One region of the Vibrio penaeicida genome, then DNA from elsewhere that is predicted to be linked to it. Evidence: riboswitches for the same ligand, from Rfam matches in the RefSeq annotation. Region 1 holds a riboswitch; the other holds the start of a gene.

What was found. A riboswitch is a leader RNA that binds a small molecule or an ion and turns the genes downstream of it on or off. The one in region 1 is predicted to bind cyclic di-GMP.
Region 2: another riboswitch for cyclic di-GMP. It lies ahead of LDO37_RS06695 (TfoX/Sxy family DNA transformation protein); the one in region 1 lies ahead of LDO37_RS04020 (hypothetical protein).

Annotation. Positions count from the first base shown of each region.
Region 1 covers NZ_AP025144.1:836,102-844,230, reverse strand. Annotated here, with positions in the region: gene LDO37_RS04025 (hypothetical protein) at 1-1,184, shown strand, start outside; cyclic di-GMP riboswitch class I at 1,367-1,460, shown strand; gene LDO37_RS04020 (hypothetical protein) at 1,506-2,969, shown strand; gene LDO37_RS04015 (hypothetical protein) at 3,323-4,825, shown strand; gene radA (DNA repair protein RadA) at 4,899-6,278, opposite strand; gene LDO37_RS04005 (PilZ domain-containing protein) at 6,417-8,129, shown strand, end outside.
Region 2 covers NZ_AP025144.1:1,428,670-1,436,798, forward strand. Annotated here, with positions in the region: gene glgC (glucose-1-phosphate adenylyltransferase) at 1-97, shown strand, start outside; gene glgA (glycogen synthase GlgA) at 99-1,550, shown strand; gene LDO37_RS06685 (alpha/beta fold hydrolase) at 1,724-2,521, shown strand; gene LDO37_RS06690 (putative signal transducing protein) at 2,499-2,828, opposite strand; gene LDO37_RS06695 (TfoX/Sxy family DNA transformation protein) at 2,963-3,553, opposite strand; cyclic di-GMP riboswitch class I at 3,678-3,771, opposite strand; gene purR (HTH-type transcriptional repressor PurR) at 3,933-4,937, opposite strand; gene torD (molecular chaperone TorD) at 5,300-5,941, opposite strand; gene torR (two-component system response regulator TorR) at 6,246-6,959, shown strand; gene elyC (envelope biogenesis factor ElyC) at 7,070-7,861, opposite strand; gene cmoM (tRNA uridine 5-oxyacetic acid(34) methyltransferase CmoM) at 7,977-8,129, shown strand, end outside.

The DNA of each region.
Region 1 (8,129 bases):
GCCTTGTTGATCAAGTATGTGAAGCTCGCGCAGAAGTCGGTAAACATAAAACGTATAACTTCGGCAGCCCACTTCCTTGGTGGGAGCAAAAGAAACAGTATCTGACAGAGTTAGATTCAGATACTTATCACTGCCAGAAGCACAAGCCTGCTATCTATGTCAGCGGTAAGCGTTACGACTTGTCTTACCCTAAAAACAACGCTTCTACAGTAAACTTACGTACATTTATCCCAACAACACCGGGCTCTGAGTACGAAGTTGAAATTCGTTACACTAAACGTAACTATCACAATAGTTCCAACAATGCATACCGTGACGTAGCAGTATGGGTTCGTGGCGATATCGAATCAGCAAAACTGGATGGTGGTTCAAACGCAAGCTTTGATGGTCAGCGTGTGAGCTTACCAGCCGCTCCTAACGCTAGCCGCGATGGTCACGGTTTCTACGTTGCACGTATTAAATTTACGGCAGACCGCTTCCACACTGCAGTTGCTATTGCAGACAAAGGTCTTCCTGATTCATACGGTATCTTGGTGAACAAAGTACGTACCCATGTAACGAAAGTGAATCCAAATAAAGAAACCTGTGAAGTGCTATTCCCAGCAGGTAGCCAAGAGCTGCTTAACTGTTTGAATGGTGGCGAGCCAGCACCTGAAGTTATCAGCTGTAACCTTGAAGTGGACTCTACACTTGGTAACGTAGTGGTAGACCAAGCAGGTTACCGTGCGACAAGTGAACCATGGCGTTACGACCCTCTTAATATCCTACATACTAAGAACTTCTACGGTGTAGGTAGAGAAGGCATCACAACGTTCAACATGGCTTCTAACGGCAAATACTCTGGTTGTCCTATCAAAGGTAAGCGTCTAAGACTGGACGAGTACACTGCGAACAACTGGGACTACGAGCGTTGGGCAGAGCAAGGCTTAGTGAAAGTTAAACTTTCTTGTGTTGACAATGGTATCCGTGCGAGCCGCTGGGAAGTCATTGAAACTGAGCTAGAGAACAATTATCTAATCACAAACAAGAAAATCGACAAATTGTTCAACGACGCTAAGTACGACAACTGCTTGCTTACAGCAGTACGTTTTGTTGACCGTACGCACCTAATTCCAGAATCACAGTCTGGTTACGATGCGAACAGTGATGGTTTTGATGTACGTGCTATGCGTATCGAAAACTAAACACCTTTTCGAGTAATACCTTCCTAAAATGTCACCGCTTGCCGGTGGCATTTTTTATGTCACGAACACATGGATGGTAGCGAATTTCACTCTCTCTTATTCTTAAAAGAAAGACTGTAAATCGAAGTTAAGAATTTATTTATATTAGCCTTTTTTTCGTTTCTGCCTGTTCTAATCTATCACCACTCTTAGGGCAAACTGATTGAAAAATCGGGACGCAAAATGACAGTACCTAACATCGCAGTGGTATGCATTCAGGTAGGCTGCATTGCTGAGTGTTTCTGTTAAACACAAGGATTAGAGTCATGATAAAAAAAAACATTGGCAAGTTTAAGCCTAGCTTCTGCAGTCTTAGCTTTCCCTATCGCAGCAGACACATTAGACAAATACACCCAACTATTTAATACCTATCAAAATCAGCTAGAGCACGGCACATGGGGGTTGGTTGATTTTACGCCTTCCGGTGAGCAGCTAACGCCTAGTAACCCACAAGCTTACACATCAGGCAGTACGTTACTGTTTGAACCTCGTTGGACCAAGCGCACCATGCGTCATGTGCTCGGGAAATCGCAATACCAGTATTTGGAAAGCACCATTGGCGAAGAAGAAGTTCGCCGCCGTATCAATAATCACTGTGAAGCTCAATTGGAGGTGGGGACATCTAAAACTTACGGTCAACAATACAAAGGCGGGGGTTATCTTGCAGAGCTAGATTCAGACACATCACATTGCCCTAAAAATCGTCGCTTAAATGTTGGTGGAACGTACTACCCTCTTAACTTCAATAATAATGAAGCCGCAGTCAACATTCGCACCTTTGTACCGACAACTCCGGGTGCGGAGTATCGCTTGGTATTTAAATATCAAAGACGCGCCTACACACCGACCTCACAAGCGAATAACTACTACCGCGACCTTATCAACAATGTCGGTGGAGAAGTGACGAGTGCGACAGTGAATGGACATGGTGGCGTTGGGATCAGCGGTCATCGCCTACAATTTCCTATTCAGTTGAACGACACTAACCTTATAAAAGGTTTCAACAAAGCAGTCGTTCACTTTAAAGCCGACCGTTTTCATACACCAATCGTCTTTCGCGACAAAGGGTTACCTGACTCTTATGGGTTAATGTTGAAAGACGTAAAAGTATTCGTCACGAAGCAAAACCCAAATAAAGAGCTTTGCGAACTTCTTTACCCGGCTGGAAGCGCTGAACTGCAGAATTGCTTGAATGGCGGCTCCACGGGTGTGCCTTCTGAAATAAGCTGTAACCTGAACATCGACTCTCAGTTGGGTAACTTTGTAGTTGATGAAGCAGGCGAACGAGCACTAAGTGAGCCGTGGCGCTACGACCCTCAAAATATCTTCAGCTGGAAACAATTCTACTCAGTGGGCAAAGGCGGTATTTCCACATTCAACATGTCGAACAACGGCAAACTTTCTGCTTGCCCTATCTTCAACAAGCAAATCACCTTGCAAGAGTTCACGTCAAACAACTGGGACTACGAACGTTACGCAGAACAAGGTTATGTGCTTGCCAAATTGAACTGTTTAGCGGCTAACGGTACGCGAGAAACTCGTTGGGAAACCATAGGAACTGAACGCGACGACAACCTTTTGGTCACGCAAGGGAAAATAGATAAAACCTTTAACGACGCCAAATACCAACATTGTTTGTTGCTCGCACTACAATTTGAAGACCGTACGCATATCATACCCACCACTCAGGCTGGATATGACGAAAATAACGATGGCTTTGACATCCGTAATTTAAAACTACAATAGTTTTAAAAAGGAAAAATTAGGCATTAAAAATCAAAAAACTTAACTTCAAAACGCCACTTTCAATGACAGTGGCGTTTTTTATTTGAATCCCTCCTTATGTCTCGGCTACGACACAAATCCATTTCCGCGTATTGAGACAAACGTACGTGTTTAAGACTTCGGATAAAACACCAAAAACAATGTGGTTATTTAATGTAATCTGCGACCACTCTCTTAACTAAGCAAAGGCATTGGGGGAAAAGAGTCTTAGGCGTTAACAACCCAAAACAATCTATTCAGGTTGCATAAAAGACCACAAGTTTATTTGCTTACTTTCCAGAGTGTTCTATTGATTCAAATATGGAGTATTTACCTTGAAACTTAATCGTTTGAGCACTGATGCAAACTACACAAAATCGAACACCTTATCGTTTCCTTTCAGTAAAGCATTGACCATTTCTGCACTTTGCTTACCAACCTTAGCCACAGCTGACACCTTTGTTCAGGATTTCAGTGGGTTCCATAACCAATTCCAGAATGGAAACTGGGGAATGGTTGACCTTACGCCAAATAACACCGTTTTGTCTCACGACAACCCAGAAACATACACTCAAAATGGTCGTCTGCTTTTTGCCGCTCACCTAACTTCAGCTTCGTTAAATCAAATCTTGGGTAACACTCAATATCAATACCTATCTCAGGCAGTGGGTGATAACGAGCTAAGGCGCTTAATCAATGAACAATGTGAAACGCGATTGGAGATTGGTATAGCAAGCCGGAAAGGAGCAGTCTTCTCAGATTCGGACTACAGTGCCGCTTTGCGAGCAGACCTAAGCTACTGCGGCCCAAATAAGCGTATCTCCGTTGGCGGAGAACTTTACGCCTTAAACTTTAATGCTAACCAAACGCCTGTATTGCTACGCACATTTATCCCAACAATACCAGGAGCCAAATACAATGTTAGCTTTGATTATCAACGAGCGAGTGGTAATCAAAATGTCATCGTTAAGGTCAACGGCAAAATCACATCAGGAACAGCGAATGGCAGTGCTCATAAGGTTTTGGTGAACGAACCCAGAATTGATTTCCCAGTCAATGGGTACGATGGTTATGCGCCCAAGGTCAATGGCATGAACAAAGCCAGCGCCGTTTTTGTTGCCAACCGTACCTATACTCCCGTCGTGATCAGCGGAGGCAATCATTCTGATGCTTCTCAATTGCTAGTGCAAAACGTTAAAGTCGCCAAGTTGGCTGACAACCCAAATACAGATATGTGCAACCTATTCTTCCCTGCGGGTAGCCCACAGTTCAATCAGTGTATGAGTGGAAACCCAAGTCACATGCCTTCGAATTGGGGCTGTGATATGTACATTGATGACGCGGTAGGTAACTTTACAGTAAATAAACCGGGGCAACGTGTTGATGAAGCATGGCGTTACGAACCGCGCAACATCTTTCACCAGAAGCGTTTCTACGCAGTTGGCAAAGGCGGTGTCTCTTCATTCCGCATGACAAAAAGCGGTCAGTTCTCATTCTGCCCTATCTACGGCAAAACACTGTCTATGGAAGAGTTCACCAGTAACAACTGGGATTATGAGCGTTACCCAGAACAAGGGTTGATCAAAGTCCGCTTGTATTGCTTAGACGAAAATACCCAAACTCGATACACTCAATGGGAGTTTTTAGAAACGGGCGAAGACAACAACTATTTACTAACGAACCGTAAGGTCAGCAAGACATTTAACGACGATCAATATAAAAATTGTGCGTTAGATATCATTCGCTTTTTCGACAAAACACACCTGATTCCACCAACGCAATCTGGTTATGCTCCCAATAGTGACGGTTACGAAATCCGTAACCTGAAGCTTCAATAAACAAAAAAGCCACCGCGAGGTGGCTTTCATTCAACTTTTAAACCAAGTCATCTTGATGATAAGAGTATAAAGCTTACAACTCATCAAACGCTTCGATGGCTTCTGACAGCTTCTTAACACCATGGATTTGCATGCCTTGAATTCCGCCTTTTGGCATATTGGCGGCTGGGACAATGGCTTTGGTGAAGCCGTGTTTGAACGCTTCCATTAATCGCTCTTGTCCACTGGGTACAGGGCGGATTTCACCCGCTAGCCCAACCTCACCAAACACCACGACATCTTTCGGCAATGGTCGGTCTCGAAAGCTCGATAATAACGCCATCACTAACGCAAGGTCGGCACTGGTTTCAGTCACCTTAACCCCGCCAACCACGTTCACGAATACGTCTTGGTCGGCCATTTGTAAACCGCCGTGTTTATGTAAAACGGCAAGCAACAAAGACAAGCGGTTTTGCTCCAGCCCCACCGCCACTCGGCGAGGGTTAGCCAACTGCGAATAATCCACCAACGCTTGAATTTCAACTAAAAGTGGACGCGTTCCTTCCCACACCACCATGACTGAACTGCCAGAAGTTTCCTCTTCCCCACGAGATAAGAAAATGGCAGAAGGGTTACTGACTTCTTTTAGCCCTTGCCCTGTCATCGCGAACACACCCAGCTCATTCACCGCACCAAAACGGTTTTTGTGGCTGCGCATAGTACGGAAACGCGTGTCTGTACCACCATCTAACAAGACCGAACAGTCAATAATGTGCTCCAACACTTTTGGTCCTGCCAACGTGCCATCTTTCGTCACGTGACCAACAATAAAAACGGCCACATTGTTCTGTTTGGCGTAGCGCGTTAGAGCAGTTGCGGACTCACGAACCTGCGCCACACTACCCGGTGACGATTGCACATCGGCAACATGCATCACCTGAATGGAGTCGATCACCATAATGCGAGGCTGTTCTTTTTCTGCAATTTGGCAAATTTTATCGACATTGGTTTCAGACAACATGCTGAGGCTATCTTTAGGCAAGCCCAATCGCGATGCTCGCATTGCGACCTGTTGTAAAGACTCTTCACCTGTCACATATAGCGAAGGCATTTGGCTTGAAAGCAAACACATGGTTTGTAAAAGAAGTGTTGATTTACCGGCTCCAGGGTTACCACCAATCAGAATAGCCGCTCCCGGCACAATTCCACCGCCAAGTACTCTATCTAATTCTTTGAACCCACTAGAAAAACGAGGCACTTCTTGAAGATCAATTTCCGACAGTTTTTGTACTTTGGATTCTGTTCCAGAGCCTGCATACCCTGAAAGTCTTTCATTACGGGCTACTGTTGGCGAAGCGGCAAGACGAATTTCAGATATGGTGTTCCACGCCCCACAAGCATTGCACTGCCCTTGCCAGCGGGGGAAATCTGCACCACAATCATTACAAACATATGCACGTTTTGCTTTCGCCATAGAACTTGCCGTCCCTCAATTATTTACAATAAAAATTTAACATTGGGGTCATATCTCTGATCATAAGAGTATAATTATTTTAAAGATAACGATTACGTCGTCGATAACCCAGTTAGGACAGGTACTTTAACAGAAATAATGGAACAAGCTGAAATACTCTCGCTCGTTGAGCGCCTCATACCCGTATATCGTTCGGATGACTTCGACCTTGTATTGTCACAAATGACAGAAGGGGAGCATCCGTCGGTCAAAATTTTGGTCAAAATGGAAATGAAGCGTGTGATGGCGCCATGCACCAAGACCATAGATTTGAGAGGACGAGTACAAGGGGAATGTCGCGAATACAAGCTGGAGGAGCTAACCCATTGGCTCGACGACGTAGCGATTAATGCTTATCACAAAAAAGTGAAGCGCTTTGGTGGCTATACCGAAGGCGTGTGGGAAGCGTTAGTCAACACTCGTAATAACTTTAGGGTGATGAGTAAAAATCGCCCGAACATGACCTACAGCATCACCGACCCCGACAGCCCATATGAAGCAGAAGCCATTCGGTTAGGCTACGATTTACGCCGTCAAGAAAACCGCTTACGCATGGCAAGCCAAGTAGACATCAAATTAAAGTCCGGTCAAGAGATCCACGGCGTCAGTGTTGATTTATCGTGTTCAGGTGCAAAGTTTAAGGTACCAAGCGCATTCGACTACAAACTCGGTGAAGTCATTGAAGCACGCTTCGTCCAGCTTGCGAAAGAAACCAATAACCCCGAATTAGAAGAAGCGCTCGAATATCGAATTCTTGGTGTAGACAATTGCTTTGAAAACAACAGCGTGAAATGGCTTCGATTGATGAAACTCACCGAAACCGATGCAATTTCTCATGCCATTGAGCTGATGCTAAAAAACAATTCTAAACGAGCCAAACACGACAACCAAGATCATATTCTTCGGGCACGTTCTCGAGGCTACGAGCACAGCTACTTAAAACACACCAGTAATCTTCCACTGTTTTTCTCTGGCACCGAGCTCCGGTATTCACTGCTCACAGACGCTAATCAGGGGCTTTGGACATATTGGCATGACGAGCGTAACCAACAGACTTTAGGCACTCTCTTTCATCGTGAACGCATGGCCCCTCTTACCCCACCGGGAATGAAGACCAGTAGTAATTTTATCTATTCGTTTACTCATGAACATCAAGATAAAACCTTGTTTTACAGTATGATGCTGCCAGAGGCTTCCCGTGAACAAAGACAGCTCTTTTGGCATGTAGGCGCTAGACGCGATAGCTGGCGAGTATTCCGGCTACATATGTTTGAGTTATCTAAAGACGAGATCTCACACTTGTTAGAAGTTGCACCAGAAATGTCAGAAACCATCAAAACTCTGACACACACTGGTATTTTACAAGAAGTGAGCGACGCGAAAACCAGCCACGACTATTTGTTAACAGAAAAACCTAGCATACCAAGCTCGGAGCTCAATCGATTCCGTCATACTCGTCAGATAGTGGGTTCGCCACAAGGCATATACTTTGATTCCAGCTCTCGCCGTACAGAACCAAGGTTTGTATTTGATTCTCCTGTCGAAGCTCAATTGGGAAATACAGAGCCGCTAAAAGGAAAAACCATCGACTTTTCCAGTAGAGGGTTGAACATTCAACTGGCGACACCTATTCAGGCCAAAGCAGGCGACGAAATAAATGTGAACTATATTGAGCTTCAACGCTACGACAGTGGAGTACCATTGTCAGAAGTACCCTACAAGGTGATCAAGCTCAGTCCTGATTGTAAAAATATCCACCTATCGATCATTGAAAACCCTCAAAGTACACGCAGCCTAAATTTCTTAAAACGT
Region 2 (8,129 bases), 590 kb from region 1:
GATTATTGGTGAAGATCTAGAGCTTGATGCTCAGCGCTTCCACGTTTCCCCTGACGGTGTAGTCGTCATCAAGAAAGGAACGAAAGTTGGGTTCTAGTATGGATCGAATGAATATCTGGTTTACGGTTTCTGAAGCCGAAGGCTTGGTGAAAAGTGGTGGCTTGGCAGATGTTGCCAAAGCCCTACCTAAAGCCCTTCAAGTTCTAGGGCATGATGTATCGATAGTTATTCCGGGTTATCGAACCTTACCTGGGTTAGAAAGTGCCGAAGTTGTACTCAATACAGAGTTAGATTTCTGGCCACATGTTCACTATCAAGTAAAGAAGTTATCGCTAGATGGTGTTCCTGTATATGCCGTTGAATGCCATAAGTATTTTGATCGCAGTGAATTGTATGCGGAATCCAATCAGGCGTATCCAGATAACGGAGAGCGTTTCGGTTTTTTTGCCTCCGCTTGCCTCGATATTCTCCCTAAACTCGGAATAAAACCAGACATTATCCATGCCAATGACTGGCATACAGGGTTAGTACCGTTCTTATTAAAAACTCGCTATGAACATGATGAGCGCTTTCGCTCCATTAGAAGTGTTTTAACTGTACACAACGCGATTTTTAAGGGGGTCTATACCTATCACGACTTGGAAATTATTCCTGAGTTGAACCTGTCTGGTTTAGAGCGACTGCAATACGGTCAAGATCGCATCAGTATGCTACGCGCAGGTGTTGCGTTTGCGGACAAAGTGAATGCTGTTAGCCCTAATTATGCCGCAGAACTGATGACCACGTTAGGGTCACACGGAATGGTGGACGATTTTGTTCATCGCAGTGCAGACCTATACGGGATTCTTAATGGTTGCGATTATAGTGAATGGGATCCGAAGACGGACAAATACCTAGATCACCATTATGAGGCTGAAGCTTCGAGTATGGTGAAGGGTAAACAACTCAATAAATGCCAATTGCAGGAAGAGGTTGGGTTGCCAACAAAAGAGCTGCCTGTCTTTGGGATGGTTTGTCGTTTAACACACCAAAAGGGGTTCCACTACCTTTTGCCTATCATAGAGCAGTTTTTGCGAAATGACGTTCAGCTAGTTATCGTAGGCACGGGTGAGCCTCAAGTGGCTGCAAAACTTCATGAGGCCGCGAGTCGATACTCAAACAAATTTTCGTTTATTGAAGCTTACAACAATCGCTTAGCACACTTGGTTGAAGCTGGATCAGATTTCTTCCTGATGCCTTCAGAGTTTGAAGCATGTGGGTTGAACCAGATCTATAGTATGGCTTACGGAACGCTTCCGATTGTACGCGAAGTGGGCGGTTTAAAAGATACTGTGGTTGATTACGACACGGATGAAAAACTTGCGACTGGCTTCAGTTTCTTAGACCCAACACCAGAAGCATTGTTGATCGCGATGCAACGAGCGTTGATTCTATACTTGCAGCAACCCGATGAGGTTCAGCGCGTTCGTTTGAATGCAATGAATACGGAGTTTAGTTGGGAAGCATCGGCTAACGAGTATGTGAATATGTATCAGGCTGCGCTGCTGTAAAACAAGAGCGGGTTGAGTGTAGCCTGTTTGCGTAAAACCTCTGATGACAATAGCCTCTCAATGAAAATTGAGAGGCTTTTCTATGGTAGGAGGAGCTTGACCACCCAATTTACTCATATTGTGGTAAGCTTTTACCTAATAGAACTAGAAAGATTCATAATATTTGTTAAGCGATGTCGAACCCTTTGTTATTTCACAAGACTTATAACCACCCCACCAGTAATGAGTGGGTGGTCTTTGTTCATGGTGCTGGTGGTAGCTCTTCCATTTGGTTTAAGCAGATTAAAGCCTACAAGCAGCATTTTAATTTATTGCTTATTGATCTCAGAGGTCATGGGCGGTCGAACAATGTTATTCAAGATCTCCTTAAAAAAGGCTATACGTTCAAAGATATCTGCCAAGATATCTTGCAAGTATTGGATCATTTAAAAATTCAATCTGCTCACTTTGTTGGTATGTCTTTAGGAACCATCATTGTGCGAAACCTTGCCGAGATAGCCTCAGATCGAGTATCTACCATGGTATTGGGTGGGGCGGTAACTCGGTTTGATATTCGTTCACAGGTGTTGGTTAAGGTGGGAGATTGGAGCAAACACTTCATTCCTTACATGTGGTTGTACAGCTTGTTTGCTTACATAGTCATGCCACAAAAAAACCAAAAAGAATCGCGGCATTTATTTGTTAGAGAAGCGAAAAAGCTGTGTCAAAAAGAATTTAAGCGTTGGTACACCTTGGCAGCAGATGTAAACCCGTTGATGAAATATTTCCGTGAAAAAGAAATCCCGATTCCAACGTTATATCTGATGGGAGATAGAGATTATATGTTTCTTCGTCCAGTCAAAGAAATGGTGAGGATTCATAAACGCAGTGCGTTGATTGAAATTCCTGATTGTGGTCATGTGTGCAATGTGGAAAAACCAGATATTTTTAATGAAAAATCGATAGGGTTTATTCGTCAGCATGCTCGCTGACGTGGTGCCCACAGTTCCAACAGGCACCAAACTGAGCTTCTATCCATTCATCGCATTTCGGACAGCACCAGTTTGGTTTTGATTGGTTAGCGGTTTGATCGGTATAAGACTTCACAATCTTTTTGGCTTTGTCGTACTGAAATTCGTTGTTTAACCAAATATATGGTTCGGTGTCTGGACCAAATGGAAGCTCACCTTGCAAGCCAAATAGACCTTCACCACGAACTTCAACATCGATTCCCTGTGCCTTTAACAGCTCACATACAATATGAGCTTCTGTCGGGAGCGCAGTAGAGTACACCTTCATAGTTCGTCCAATATAGTCAATGAGTTTTAATTATGACAGCAAGTCGCCCATAAGGGTCTGTGCAGGATAGATAAACTGTGAATTTCAGCAATAAAAAAGCCTCCAAAGGAGGCTTTTTTAGCATGAAGGTTTAACTAACTTAAGCGTTTCATTAATTCATCACGTCTATCTTGAGGAATCACGGACCAGTGAGTGCCATTAATTGCACCCTCTAGAGCCCATAGTAGCTCTAAGCCAACATCGCTTGAATGAGTCTGCTTGATGGCTTTGAAGGCTTCAACAGAACCGAAGTTTTGTAACTCCTGAACGGAAGAGATTCCTGCTTTTTTGAGCATTCTTTCTGTACCCAAACGTAAATTAGGCAAGTCTTTCAAACGCGTTGGTTTGGTTTCGGCTTGCTTTTGTTTCTCTGTTCTTGCAACTTTCAGCGCTAGAGAAGCTTTCTCTATGATGTCATTGGTATTATCCCAACTGGTTTCTGGGAGTGCAAAATACTTGGTGACAACCGGAAACCCGCGCTTCTTGTACACATAAGGTTTTAAACCTTGTTGTTCGAACTTTTGAGCACTTTTTGAGTCAGCTCTGATGTGTAAAGTGTTTTGAACGACTAAGGCGAACATAGTGTCATCGGCGAAAACGCCAAAACCACCAAACATAGAACGTGATTTTATCGTCCCTAATGGTTCAAATAGCTTCAATGAGTTTTTAAGTATTGGTTTATCCATGCTGTACTGTCTCGGCTAAAGAAGTTATGCCACTACTAAGTTCAGGTCCGAGAAAAAATAGCAAAGTGATGCAGTCAGATGTCAGAGTTTGGTTAACTCTGGAAAAGAAGTATGCATATTTACCATCGGCAACCCCGCTACCATATTGATTTCAAATAAATCCATTTAGGCCGGAAGCTTTGCGTCCCACTTTTTCAAATGGTTTGCCCTGTGCGTGACAATAAAATCATAGAGAAAAACCGGAACAAGCATCACATCAAAATGCTTTATGTGTGATCTGCCTTCAAAAAATAAATGTACAGATATAAATATTGTTTCTTATTTGGGCAATAAAGCAAAAAGCCTGACATATAGCCAGGCTTAATTAGAATTAACTAATTTAATTTAACTTTTTAACAGAACTTCTCTCTACGATTTCAGGATGCATCTCGAAGATGCGTTTATCGTGTTCTTTGTCTTTGATTCTTTGGAGAAGGATTTCAAATGCCGTTTTACCCACTCGGCGCTTAGGCTGGTGGACGGTTGTCAGAGGAGGAGAAAAGTATCCTGATAGCTCAATATTGTCGTATCCAATGATCGAAATGTCATCAGGAACACGGACACCGTTCTCTTGAAGACGGCTAATGACCCCGAGTGCCATAAGATCATTAAAGCAGAAAACGGCTGTTGGTCTGTTTTCCATAGCAAGGATCTTGTCCGCCGCTAAGACAGCGGTATCACATTCGAAGTTGCCGACAAGTATGCGTTCTTGCTTGAATTCAATATCGTATTCTCTCAGCGCTCGCTTGTAGCCAATGACCCGTTCAATACAAGCCACTTTTTCTTCATGGCCAGTAAGACAGGCAATATCGGTATGACCATTGTCTAAAAGATATTTTGTCGCTAAGTAACCACCTTCCTCAGAGTTATCTATTATCTTATCGGCTTGGGAACTCTCTGGACCCCAATCCATGATCACTTTTGGAATGGATGAGTGCGCATCAAGCATTTCACGAAGATCTTCAGTTAAATCTGAGCACATGACCAAGATGCCATCTACACGCTTCTCAGCAAGCATACGAATATAATCCCGTTGCTTTTCATATATCCCGCCGGTGTTGCACAAGATCAACGTGTAGCCTTGGCGATAACAGTAACTTTCAACGCCATCGACGACTTCTGCAAAGAATGGATTAGAAGACTGTGTAACTAACATACCTATAGTACGAGTCGTGTTGCACTTTAAGCTACGTGCAACAGCGCTCGGTGCATAGTTTAGTTCTTCTACTGCTTTTTTAACTTTCTCTTGTGTAGTTTCAGCAACAAAGCGTGTTTTATTTATAACATGCGAAACCGTTGTAGTTGATACTCCGGCAAGTCGTGCGACATCTTTAATAGTGGCCATAAAACAAATATCCTGTAGAGCCGAGCTAAGGGGTAAGGTGCTAAATTTAAAGTAGCTAATGTTTTCAGCAAGGCGGATTTCATTGTGTTATTAAAATCGACTAAAAACACAAAAACCGCTATTAATACAGCGGCTTAGTTAATGCTTTTCAGCGTTTCATATTTTATCGTTTGCGATCACGATCTTAGTCTTTAATTTCCTATGTGACAATGGAGTGAATCGTAAAAAATTATACCAAGTGTCACATTTATGAGGAATCCTAATATTTTTTAAGGGTGCTGTTTTATATTTAAAACAAATTAGCTCAATACCTAAGTAAAGTCTTCGAGCTCAATACTATCAAGATATCCCACCTTGCCGGTTTACTCGCCAGAAATATATTGGCGGTCTAGTTCGACAAAACTCACAAGCAATTGTGACAAAGCTGCGTAGAACCCAAAGCCATCATAATTTTTGCAGTTCTTGTTAAATATTGGAAGCCAAGTCATGAGATGCGTATTTATGAACCACAGCTGTTCTCGCAGTGCATCTTCAAACTGCTCGTTCGTTTTTAATTCGTTTGAGCGAATAATGAGGTTACCCAAAAAGTCCAATTGAATGGCGAGGTGATCTGCTGGCTCGTTAAACCCCTCTAGCAAAGAGACACCTTTTTCTCTTAACAATGATTCCATTTGTTTCGCTGGTTCATCATTGAGCAGACCAGATTTGTAGATTGAGGCGTATGGCAAGGCCGCTTTTTTATCTGTGGTCAGAAATAGGCCACAAAAATCCGCAGCGAGTTCTAACTGAGCATCTTCTCTATCTTGGAGTTTATTCAGGGATTCGATAAGTTGCTGAGCCGCCGGTTTTAAGGTTTCGTTTTCTGCAAGACCGCTAATGAAGCCCCTGATTTCAGCCGTGTGGTAATGCTCCAACTCTTCTTGTTTCAGTTCATGAGCAAAAAGGCTAGAAAGCCACCAGTAAATCTCTGCGCGCTTTTCGTTGAATGCTTTTGTTTCTTGCATAGCGTTGCCGCTCCGTATGAGGTTATTGGCGCAATTCTAACGAATTAAGATGAACAGAACTAATCTAAAGTATGGCAAGAAATGAAAATAAAAATCAGGTTATGAATAGGAGCCAAATTGGTTGCTTTGAATCAATAAAAGTTAGGAAATTGCCTTCTTTTTAACGAATTCGCTAGAAATGTAACTTTTTGTGAATAGAATATAAAGAGTCGCAAATAGACTGTGGCAAGTTTGTCTTTATATTTACATTAAAGTCGAACAAATACCTTATATATCCTTATAAATACAAAAGAAAGTGGTGTAGATGAGCTATCACGTATTAGTCGTAGAAGACGATGTGGTTACCCGTAGCAAGCTGGTGGGCTATTTCCAGAACGAAGGCTATCAAGTTAGCGAAGCTGAAAGTGGCGAGCAAATGCGCGCAATTTTAGAAGAGCAATCTGTTGATTTAGTCATGCTGGATATTAACTTACCAGGCGAAGACGGGCTAATGCTGACTCGTGAACTACGCAGTCAATCTGATATAGGGATCATCCTCGTCACAGGACGCACGGATAGCATTGATAAAATTGTCGGCCTAGAAATGGGTGCCGATGATTACGTGACAAAACCTTTTGAGCTTAGAGAGCTTCTGGTTAGAGTAAAAAATTTGTTGTGGAGAATTTCCGCTGCACGTCATGCTCCAGCGAAAGAAGACAGAAAAGAAGAATCTGGGCAACTAATCCGTTTTGGAGAGTGGACGTTTGATATCCAACGTCGTGCACTTAGCCGTAATGGCGAACCTGTTAAACTGACCAAAGCCGAGTACGAGTTGCTTGTGGCTTTGTCTTCACACCCAAACAAGGTTCTTAGCCGAGAACGTATATTAAACATGATTAGCCATCGTGTTGATGCGCCTAATGATAGAACCATTGATGTTTTGATTCGTCGAATGAGAGCTAAGATGGAGTTCGATCCGAAAAATCCACAGATTTTTGTCACCGTGCACGGTGAAGGTTACATGTTTGCTGGAGATTGATGCTGATATTGACTTTAATCAGCAGTAAATGATTATTAAGATAGAAAAAACCGAGGGTAGCATCCTCGGTTTTTTTGTTGGTAATTTGATACCTCAAAAGCTAAATCAATTTAAGAAGCTTCATTGAGCTGTGCGTTGGAGTTAGTCGCAAAATCTCGAAGGGTTTGCCACCAAAGCCCCAAACGTTCATGCCAATACGTTTCTGTCCATTCCAAGTATTTAGCTTGAGGGCGATACTTGTTCCATGGCTGCATCGTGCCATTGGAAGCCAGAAAGTTCGTAGGTGCTGGAACGGGGTCAATACCCGCATCATTAAATTCACGCAGTGCACGTGTCATATGGCTTGCCGAAGTGACAAGTACCAGTTCTTTGTTATTTACAAACACGGAAGCTTGTCTTGCTTCTTCCCACGTATCTTTTGCTGTCTCCAAAAGAATGATATCGGGTTTTGCGACGCCTAATGCGAGTGCTACTTTCGCCATCATTCGAGCATTACTGATCTCAGAGCCACCAGCGTAGCCAGACAAAATCAATTTTGCACCGGGATACATCCTAAGAATGCGAATACCTTCGGATAACCGCATTAATGCCGTTCGGCTTAATTCCGATGTTGGTGGAATATCATCATCAACAACGTGGCCGCTTCCCAACACCATCACATAGTCAACAGTGCCTTCTATAGGTAGAAAGCCTTTGTGTTGACGCTCCATCGGCATCAATAGTCCACTGGCAACAGGTTGGAAAGAAGAAAGGAAAATGCCAGTGAAAGACACGAAAATCAAAAAACAGCCAGTTCCTCTTTTTAAGGTGAACATGACCAACAATAGCCCCACCACACCAATTATTAAAAACCCCGGGAGTGGCATCAGCAGCGCAGAAAACACTTTTTTCAGCTCAAACATACTTAAATAGTCCGAAAAATCATCACTTGATTATGAAAAAGGCTAACAAGCCTTTATTACTTCTTATCCTGTGACAGAATAAGCGGCACGAATAGATATAATAACCTAAGCCACAGTGACAGAAGATCGTAATTTCGACGATATTGCCCACAAATTCGCAAAAAATATTTACGGATCTGAGAAAGGTGATATACGTCAAACCATTGTTTGGGAAGATTTAATTGTAGCATTAAGTGAGCTAAACGATGAATGTTGCCGTTTAAATATC